3 regions of the Lysinibacillus sp. FSL K6-3209 genome follow, and region 2 is predicted to be linked to each of the others. Evidence: riboswitches for the same ligand, from Rfam matches in the RefSeq annotation. Region 2 holds a riboswitch; each other region holds the start of a gene.
The links. A riboswitch is a leader RNA that binds a small molecule or an ion and turns the genes downstream of it on or off. The one in region 2 is predicted to bind cyclic di-GMP.
Positions count from the first base shown of each region.

Region 1 (3,289 bases), 310 kb from region 2:
ACTCGCATTAATTTATTGGCATTTTCTTCACTAATTGAGAACATCGTTTGTCTAAAGTTAAAACCTTGTCCACAAATAGTTTTCATTTCTGAAGCGCTTAACGGACGCTTTAATATACAAAAATCTTGTAAAGGTGTATTTGTCTCTGCATTAGCATAGCCATTATAATCTTGCTTGTTATATTTACCCGAACCTTTTCCGTATCCTACAATTCCAGCGCCGCTTTTATAAAGGAATACAATATCGCCCTTTTGAATCTTTTCTATTTTTTCTTGCCATCCTTTATGATAAGCCGCTGCTTTCATTCCAGTTAACATTTCGTCTGTCGTTAGTGGATTATTGTTATGATTCGTGTTTAAAACGTAGGCGCTACTCTCATATTCTAAATAACTTTCAATTGGAGAATACATATTAAACTCAATATAATGTTCACCATTCACTTCAAATATCCAGTAGACAATGGCATCAATAGTCAAACCGTTCTTCTTCCAATAAATAATTGCTTCTACCGTTTGTTGGTCTAAGCCATTTGTCATCACAATGAAATGTTGTTTATTATTAAACATCTCTTGGGTAATTTGATTACTTGCGTCTTTACCAAAATACTCTTTATGAGCATCCATTAACGATATATTGCCTTGGCTATATTTAAGGTATTTTTCATTGAGCTCATCGTAACTACTATTGCCGAATAATTGACCATATCTTAATACTTGTAACAAATTCTCTTGATTTGAACCCCATCTTTTCAATTCAAATATGTATAAATCGCCATCTTTATCAACAGCTAAAATATCGGGTTCTTCTTGTCTTGGACGCTCGTTAAATATTGTCATTAAATCTTTACTAGAAATAAAATCTTGCAGATGGTTAGATACTAACCTTTCTAAATCCTTTTCTTTCCAGCCAATCGCATCAAGACTCACTCTTTTAACCTTTTCATAATCCCATGAGGACTTATTTAATTTATATAACATGTAGACCATTTCCTTTCATTAATAGTATCAAATATATTATTCCACCTATTGTAAATATTTTCAATATCAGTACCCATGACATAAGTAGTTTACAGATAAACCATCTTTCTCTTACTAAAGTCTTTTACACATAACAATCGAACCACCATTAAATGACATTATTTTTCACCCCATAAAAAAACTCGCCCATTTTACCCGAATTAAAGGTGGTAAAATATAGTGCGAATTGTACTTTGGCAATAATTTTCCTTATGCTATTCTTTATTGTAGAAAATTTAATAGGCAAACCTAAAGAAATTTAGGGACGCAAAGCTATAGGGACTAAGGTTTTAAATAACTATGTCTGCCAGTTGCCGAAGAGTACATACTACTTTTTGTTTAGTAAGGACGTAACATACAACCCACAGAATATAATTTATAAAAGGCATTTTTCTGTATGTGGGATTTTTTATGATTGCCTTATTTGAAATAAAGCTACTCTTTTTTGAGTAGCTTTTTTATGTACTCTGTAGGAAAAATGCATAAGGAGGAATATAGATGAAAGTAGTAAAGATTGTAACAGTGTCTGCCCTTGCTTTAAATTTAGTCGGTGGTCCAATGAATGTTTTAGCGGCTGAAAATCCAAATGGAGACATCATTAGAACTTCAACCGAAGCTCGTACTATTTATTCCATCGCTTCGGTGAAAAAATTTGAATTGTACGGAACAGATATTTTAAAAGCATACGATGACGTATTTAAAATGGCAAAATCAAACATTCAATCGATTACGAACAACGGCGGAAAATATGGAAGTTCTACTATAGATAAAGCGATTGATGGTGATATGAACAGCCATTGGGAAACAGGGAAACCAAATAGTACCTCCTTCACAAATGAAGTGATCATTCAGTTCCATGAAGCATCTACATTAAATCGAATTGTCTATGCAGCTCGTCAATCTTCTACAAAAGGGAAAGGCTTTGCACAGCAGTTTGAAATTTATAGCTCCACTACAGATACAGACGATGATTTTACACTCGTTTCATCAGGACAATATACAGGTTCTACAGGAGATATTGTCGAAATCCAATTCAACCCTACAAAATTTAAACGACTAAAATTTGTTTTTACGAAAGCAAATCAAGATTGGGCAAGTGCATCCGAGTTTCAATTTTATAAAGAAGATTCTGTCTCTGACAAAATGGCGACACTCTTTACAGATAATACAATGAGCGCTGTAAGTGACAAATTCAACACCATAGATGCTATCAATCAATTAGAAGTCGAAGCCCAAGGCCACCCCTTCTACGCACAATTCAAAGAAGATATTGACAATGCGAAAGCACTGCTAAGCAATGAAAAAATTACAGCGACCACTGCACTAACTTCGTCATTTAGCCATTATGCCAACGAAGCGTATTCAACGCGATTTAGAATGGATAAGGCTAACATCAAAGAAATTACCAACAATGGCGGACACTATGCGAGCGCCGTTATCAAAAATGCTATCGATGGCGATGTTCATACATATTGGGAAACAAATAGAAGCAACACAGCTACATTCTCAAATGAAGTAGAAGTTGAATTTATAGAACCTGTTACTTTAAATCGTATTATTTATGGAGCAAGACCTTCTGACCGTAAAGGCTTTGCCGAGGAATTTGAAATTTACGCTTCCCAAACATCAAAAGGCGATACCTATGAACTTGTGTCAACAGGTAAACACAATATGGTCGCAGGATTAGTAGAGGCAAAATTTGCAACGACGACATTTAAACGGGTGAAATTTAAATTCACTAAATCCAATCAAAATTGGGCAACGCTTTCTGAATTCGCCTTCTATAAAGAAGATGCATTAGACGATAAAATGGCGCAGTTATTTACTGACGGAACGATGAATACAGTTTCCCCTGCATTCAACAGCATCGAACATATTAACGCATTAGAAGAAGAAGCGAAAACACATCCACTATATGCTACTTATAAAGACAATATCGAATTAGCCAAAAAAATACTTAACGGTGAAGTGGTTACAGAAGGAAGAATTATAGTAGCCGAGCAACACGGGGATATGGTCAAACATGCCAATCAACAATTGAAATTCGGCTTCGGTAACAATTTACAACCAACTGGCCTTGCTGCCCAACCGGGTGATCAAATTACCGTTTACGTTGACGCATCATCAACTGGTCCGTTACCACGCTTGGCATTTTCACAACAAGAAGGTGCTTGGAATAGTTGGCGACAAGGTGTCAGCTTAAAAGTCGGTAAAAACGTCATTACTGTTCCTGCCATCCCTAAAACTTCTTATAATAAGAAGGCCGTTACACC
Region 1 is NZ_CP150264.1:3,665,192-3,668,480, forward strand. Features, by position in the region: gene MHH88_RS17960 (hypothetical protein) at 1-986, opposite strand, end outside; cyclic di-GMP riboswitch class I at 1,249-1,335, shown strand; gene MHH88_RS17965 (NPCBM/NEW2 domain-containing protein) at 1,515-3,289, shown strand, end outside.
Region 1: linked by a shared signal. The riboswitch ahead of MHH88_RS17965 (NPCBM/NEW2 domain-containing protein) and the one ahead of MHH88_RS19415 (hypothetical protein) in region 2 are both predicted to bind cyclic di-GMP.

Region 2 (3,289 bases):
CCTTTTCACTGCTTGCTTTTTGTATTGCCTGATTTTTAAAAAGTGAAAATCTAGTTATGTGTGAAGATAAATTACAAAAGCTAGGTTATACTATAATAATGACTTTATTGCTTGAAGCAATTAAGTTTTAGGGGATAAGTGTATAACCGAATATCCTATAATGAGAGGGTTTGAATTAAAATATGACGAATAATTTTTGGCGGGATTTACCGCGACCATTTTTTGTACTTGCTCCAATGGAAGATGTGACGGATGTTGTATTTCGTCATGTCGTAAGTAAAGCAGGTAGACCAGATGTATTTTTTACCGAGTTTACAAATTCGGATAGCTATTGTCATCCAGAGGGTCAGAAAAGTGTGCGAGGACGTTTGCTTTTTACTGAAGATGAACAGCCTATGGTTGCGCATATATGGGGAGATAATCCTGAATATTTCCGACAAATGAGTATAGGCATGGCGGAGCTTGGTTTTAAAGGTATTGATATTAATATGGGCTGTCCTGTTCCGAATGTGGCATCACGAGGCAAGGGAAGCGGTCTTATTTTACGTCCTGATGTTGCGGCGGAACTTATTCAAGCGGCGAAAGCGGGTGGACTGCCTGTTAGTGTGAAAACAAGACTTGGCTTCACGGAAGTGGATGAGTGGCAGGAATGGCTTACACATATTTTAAAACAAGATATCGCCAATCTATCAATCCATCTGCGTACGAGAAAAGAAATGAGCCAAGTAGAAGCACACTGGGAGCTAATTCCGGAAATTAAAAAATTGCGAGATCAAATTGCACCAAATACGCTATTAACAATCAATGGAGACATCCCTGACCGTACAACAGGTATGAAGCTAGTTGAACAATATGGTGTGGATGGCGTGATGATTGGACGAGGTATTTTTAAAAATCCATTTGCTTTTGAAAAAGAGCCGAAGGAACACAGTAGTAAAGAATATCTTAATCTTTTAAGATTACAGCTTGATCTTCAAGATCAATATGCCGAGGAGTTACCACGTTCAGTTACTGCGTTGCATCGCTTTTTCAAAATCTATGTTAAAGGATTCCGCGGGGCAAGCGAATTAAGAAATCAGTTGATGAATACAAAGACAACAGATGAAGTACGCGAATTGCTTAATCAATTTGAATAGGTGCCAGTCACTCAAACAATTCTAAATTGTTTGAGTGACTGGCACGTACTACATTCTTACTACATAGTATCTTAATATTACTTATATTTACCTAATATTCTTTAGATAATACTACTAGTGTCGACAAAAATTGACATGTAATTTATAATGTAAAATTGTAATAATGTTAGTATTATTTTAAGAAAATGAAAAGGCAAACTTACTGAAAGGTAAGGACGCAAAGCTACGAGTCTAAAATCCTATTGGGATTATGATAGTCGGGTTGCCAAAATAATAAACGATTATTTGGCTACCCTTAATTTTTATAATAAGGGTAGTTTTTATTTTCCTAAAAGGAGACGAATTAAAGAACTATAGCGTTAATAAAGTCTTATTAGTATAGGATAGTAAAAAAACTATATGAAAAAGGAGATTAAAAATGTTAGTCGTTGATAAACCGAAATATAATATGGCGATTTATGAAGCCAAAAAAGAAGTACACGTTCAAGTTCACGGGTTTATTAAAACAGAGCTTGTAGAGGAATATATAAAAGATTTGGAAGAAACCGTGGCGAAAGTACCAAAAAAATCCTATACCTTTGTAGTTGATGCAACGTATCAATCACCTGTTCCATCTAAAGTTTCAGCGGAGCTAGGGCAAACATTAATGTTTTATGCATCACTTGGCTTCAAAGATATCTATATCGTCAATCCAGCCTCTAAAATTGCCTATGTGCAAGTGAGAAATGCTTTAGAGGGAGTGAATTTCCCAGGAACAGTAGTTGACAATGTATCACAATTAGCAACACGATAGTTTTTAAAATCACAAGAAGCATATTTTGGAGGAATGTATGATGCCAACATTACAAGATGTATATACATATGAAATCATTACAAAAGACCAACCAGATTTAATTGAAAAAGCGGCAACATGTTTAGCTAAAACATTTGTTGGAGTAGATGTAGCCGGTAAATGGGTGCAAGAGCCGATAATCGGGTACTCTTTAAAATTGCCTTATGATGATTTCTACCAATTCACGAAGGAATACATTGAAGACAATGTGCATCAAGGATACTGTGTGGTTGCGCTTGATGCAGAGCACAATGTCGTAGGCGCTCTAGTTGGTGATACAAACGCACTGGAAATACATGAAGGTGATATTTTTAGTGGTACGTTTTCTGATATGAATATTGTGATGGATGTCTTAGTGGATATTGATGTTCGTTTCCTAAATGACTATAAACAACGTTATGGGAAAGAAATGGAAGATAATGAAGTGCTGCATTTATTTTTATTAGGAGTTATAGCTGAGCACAATCGCCATGAAATTGTACAAACGTTAGGTGATATTTTAGTTCAAAAAGCATCTGAAGAAGGGTTAAGACTTGTGTTAGCTGAAGCTACAAATCCAAAGTCAATGACTTTGTTACAGAAGTATCAAGGATTTGAAAAATATGTAAATGTTGAAGGGGATTTCATTGTTCATAAATACGAAACAAATGAGCATTTAAACGATATCCCAGCGTCTGTTGCTGATGGAATTTACATTATTGTAAAAGAGTTATAAACATCATAGGTTGAGAGAATAGGAGATTATTATATCATGGATGCTATTATGCTAGTGATTATAGTATTTTTATTATGCACGTCCTTGTATTTTGCTTACCGATATTTTTCGCTTAAACGCCAGGCCGATAGTCAGAGTGAAGTGACAAACGGGGCAGAGGAATTATCTGCAAGTCAATTAAAAGAGCAATTACATCTATACGAAAAAAATATAAATGAAAAAGGTCAAAACCTTGTTGAACATGGAGAATATGCAGCGGAAAAGGCTGATATCGTTAGAGCCGCCATTGATGAGGTAGGAAAAGGATTAAAAAAACAATTAGTAGCTACTGAAGAAAGTTCAACTTCGATTGAAGACATTACAGTGGCTATCGAAGAATTATCTATTAGATCAAACCAAATTTCAGAACAATCGAATACGACGTTAGAATTGACGCAAGAAGGTAACGAAAAGCTAAAAGATTCGATGGTGAAAATGGAGCAATTTGATCAAACGATTAATACAACATTTGATGCAATCAACATCCTTGGAGAAAAATCACATGAGATTGGCAAGATTGTCAAAGTAATTACGGGGATTTCGGAGCAAATCAACTTATTAGCATTG
Region 2 is NZ_CP150264.1:3,978,745-3,982,033, reverse strand. Features, by position in the region: gene MHH88_RS19420 (tRNA-dihydrouridine synthase) at 183-1,136, shown strand; cyclic di-GMP riboswitch class I at 1,319-1,406, shown strand; gene MHH88_RS19415 (hypothetical protein) at 1,555-1,929, shown strand; gene MHH88_RS19410 (hypothetical protein) at 1,967-2,683, shown strand; gene MHH88_RS19405 (methyl-accepting chemotaxis protein) at 2,720-3,289, shown strand, end outside.

Region 3 (3,289 bases), 830 kb from region 2:
AATTTACTGGACAACGCCCATTCAAAGATGTATTAATCCACGGATTGGTACGTGATGGCGAAGGACGTAAGATGAGTAAATCACTTGGTAATGGTGTGGACCCAATGGATGTTATTGAGAAATACGGAGCGGATTCACTACGTTATTTCTTAGCAACAGGTTCATCTCCAGGTCAAGATTTACGATATACAACGGAAAAAGTAGAATCTGTTTGGAACTTTGCTAATAAAATTTGGAATGCTTCCCGTTTCGCACTTATGAACATGGATGGAATGACATATGATGAAATCGACTTAACTGGTGAAAAATCAGTAGCCGATAAATGGATTTTAACGCGCTTGAATGAAACAATTGAACGTGTGACTTCATTAGCAGAACGTTATGAGTTTGGTGAAGTAGGTCGTGAACTATATAATTTCATTTGGGATGATTTCTGTTCTTGGTATATTGAAATGGCGAAACTACCGCTGAATGGTGAAGATGAGGCTGCTAAGAAAACAACTCGATCTATATTAGCTTACGTATTAGACCAAACAATGCGTCTATTACATCCGTTTATGCCATTCATCACAGAAGAAATTTGGCAACATTTACCTCATGAAGGTGAGTCAATTACAGTGGCAGCATGGCCTACTGTGCGTACGGATCTTCACTTTGCTGAAGAAGCAGACAATATGAAGCTCCTTATGGATATTATACGTTCGGTGCGTAATATTCGTGCGGAAGTTAACACACCTATGAGCAAAAAAGTACCATTGTTCATTTCTGCTAAAGATAGTGCAACAGTTGCTACTTTGGAAGCGAATAAAGCCTACTTAGAAAAATTCTGTAATCCTGAGACGTTAACAATTGGTGAAGGCTTAGAGGCTCCGAGTCAATCAATGACGGCAGTCGTAACAGGAGCAGAGCTATTCTTACCGCTTGTAGGTCTTATCAATCTAGAAGAAGAAATCGCTCGTCTAGAAAAAGAACTAGAAAAGTGGGCGAAAGAAGTGAAGCTTGTTACTGGTAAGCTGTCCAATGAAAAATTTGTTTCAAAGGCTCCAGAAGCATTAGTAAATGCAGAACGCGAAAAATTAGCGGATTATGAAGAGAAACATGCAGTGGTATTAAAACGTTTAGAAGAATTAAAAAACATGTAATAGCATAGTGATTTGAAGAAACAGCAGATGGCGAAATAGTCATTTGCTGTTTTTCTTTTTATGAATCAAAAGTTATGTATTGAGTTAGGAAAAAATATATAGTATTATCTATTTTAGTTAGTATAATAGATAAAGGCAAACTATCCGAAAGGGTAGGACGCAAAGCCTAGGGTCTAAGGTGAAGAGAAATGAGTATTTTTCAAACTATGATCGCCTGGTTACCATTAAATGAAATTTTTATTTAATTTTATGGCCATTCTATGTCGAGTAGAATGGTCTTTTACTTTGAATGCAAGAATAACGGGGGTTTATTATGTCAGGAAATATTGGAACAATTGTAGTGAAAGTAAACAAAGCTTGTGATGATTTAGATTTTGTGAGCGCTAGGGGCATTATAGAAGCAAATCTTTTAAAGTTATCTGAGGCAAAATATTATCGACTATTAAATGCAAGTGGACGTGTTCTTATTAAGCATATTCTAGCGGATAATAAGGGGCAAAAAGATACGAAGATTTCATTAACACGTACAGATTTACTAGTGATAAATAAGATTAATGAGTATTGTTCAAATTTTGATATTTCGATGCTGAAAAGAACATTAAAAAATTCGTTAGAACTAGTGCAAAGATCCGATGTTCTGCCACTTTTAAATAATGATGCAAAAATAATTTTAGATGATATGGGAGCGCTATTAGGCATCCATCAATTACAATAATTTGTTGTTTATTTGAAAAAAACTAGTTAAAAACACACAAATGATCACTCCTACAGTGGTTTTCTGTGTGTTTTTAAATTTGTATCAGAATTGTTTGTGTGCCAGTCACCCTTTATACTGGAGTGAAAGGGAGTGTTTCTTTTGTTTACTACGATAAAAGCATGTACAGATTTTATTTTTACATTAAAGGCGGTTGATCATAAACGTGAACCTTTAGTCATGATGCGTGAAGTATTGGCGCGTTTAGGAGACCCGCATAACAAGCTGCGCGCTATCCATTTAGCTGGTTCCAATGGCAAGGGATCCACCGTAAATGTACTGAGAGAAATGTTAGAGAATGCGGGATATCGGGTTGGTGCTTTTACTTCACCACATTTAACACGCGTCAATGAACGTATGACCATCAATGGAAAACAAATTCCGGACGAGCAATTTTTACAGTATATGAATAACGTAGCTTCAATTATTGAGGCAAATTATAATGGGGACTATCCAAGTTTTTTTGAGGTCGTCACACTTATTATGTTCCAATATTTCGCAGATGAAGAAGTGGATTTTGCGCTAATTGAAACGGGGCTTGGTGGACGACTAGATGCGACGAATGTCATAACACCACTTGTATCCATTATTACAACGATTTCTTTAGAGCATACGGCCTTTTTAGGCGATACATATGCGAAGATTGCTTTTGAGAAGGCAGGTATTATTAAAGAAGGTGTACCCGTAGTAGTTGGTGTGCAAAATAAAGAAGCACTTGCTACGATTCAAAAGGTTGCACAAGAACGTCAAGCTAGATGTCTGGTTCTAGGGGATGATTTTAACATTGTTGCACAGGAGCAGGAGATGGGCATGCAATCATTCCATTATCACAATGCATATCTTGATCTAACAAATATTCAATTAAAAATGGCAGGAGCGCATCAAATTGCTAATGCGAGTCTAGCTATTACAGCGATGGATATATTACGTGAACAAAGGCTCATTCATTTATCCGAAGAGTCGATGCGGCAAGCGCTACAACATGCACAGTGGGCAGGTCGCTTTGAACAATTCCCTAATAATATTGTATTAGATGGTGCTCATAACTCAGAAGGAACAGCCGCATTGATTCAAACATTACAGAAGGTCTATCCAAATCAACGCTATCGATTTATTTATGCAGCACTTTCTGATAAAGACCATGCCAATAGTATTGCGTTAATGGATGCAGTCGCAACTTCTATAGCTTTTACCCAAATCGGACTGCCCAATGCCATGCCAGCTGAACAGTTAGCGATGCTGTCAACGCATCAAGACAAACAATATAACGAAAATTGGCAAGTGATAGTGAGTGAAGTTATACAACATAAGGACCAACAAGATATTGTCGTGATTACAGGTTCACTGTATTTTATAGCTGAAGTTCGCCAATGGATACAGGAGGGAGCACAAT
Region 3 is NZ_CP150264.1:3,147,067-3,150,355, reverse strand. Features, by position in the region: gene MHH88_RS15375 (valine--tRNA ligase) at 1-1,142, shown strand, start outside; cyclic di-GMP riboswitch class I at 1,267-1,368, shown strand; gene MHH88_RS15370 (hypothetical protein) at 1,456-1,857, shown strand; gene MHH88_RS15365 (folylpolyglutamate synthase/dihydrofolate synthase family protein) at 1,999-3,289, shown strand, end outside; gene MHH88_RS15360 (folylpolyglutamate synthase/dihydrofolate synthase family protein) at 3,288-3,289, shown strand, end outside.
Region 3: linked by a shared signal. The riboswitch ahead of MHH88_RS15370 (hypothetical protein) and the one ahead of MHH88_RS19415 (hypothetical protein) in region 2 are both predicted to bind cyclic di-GMP.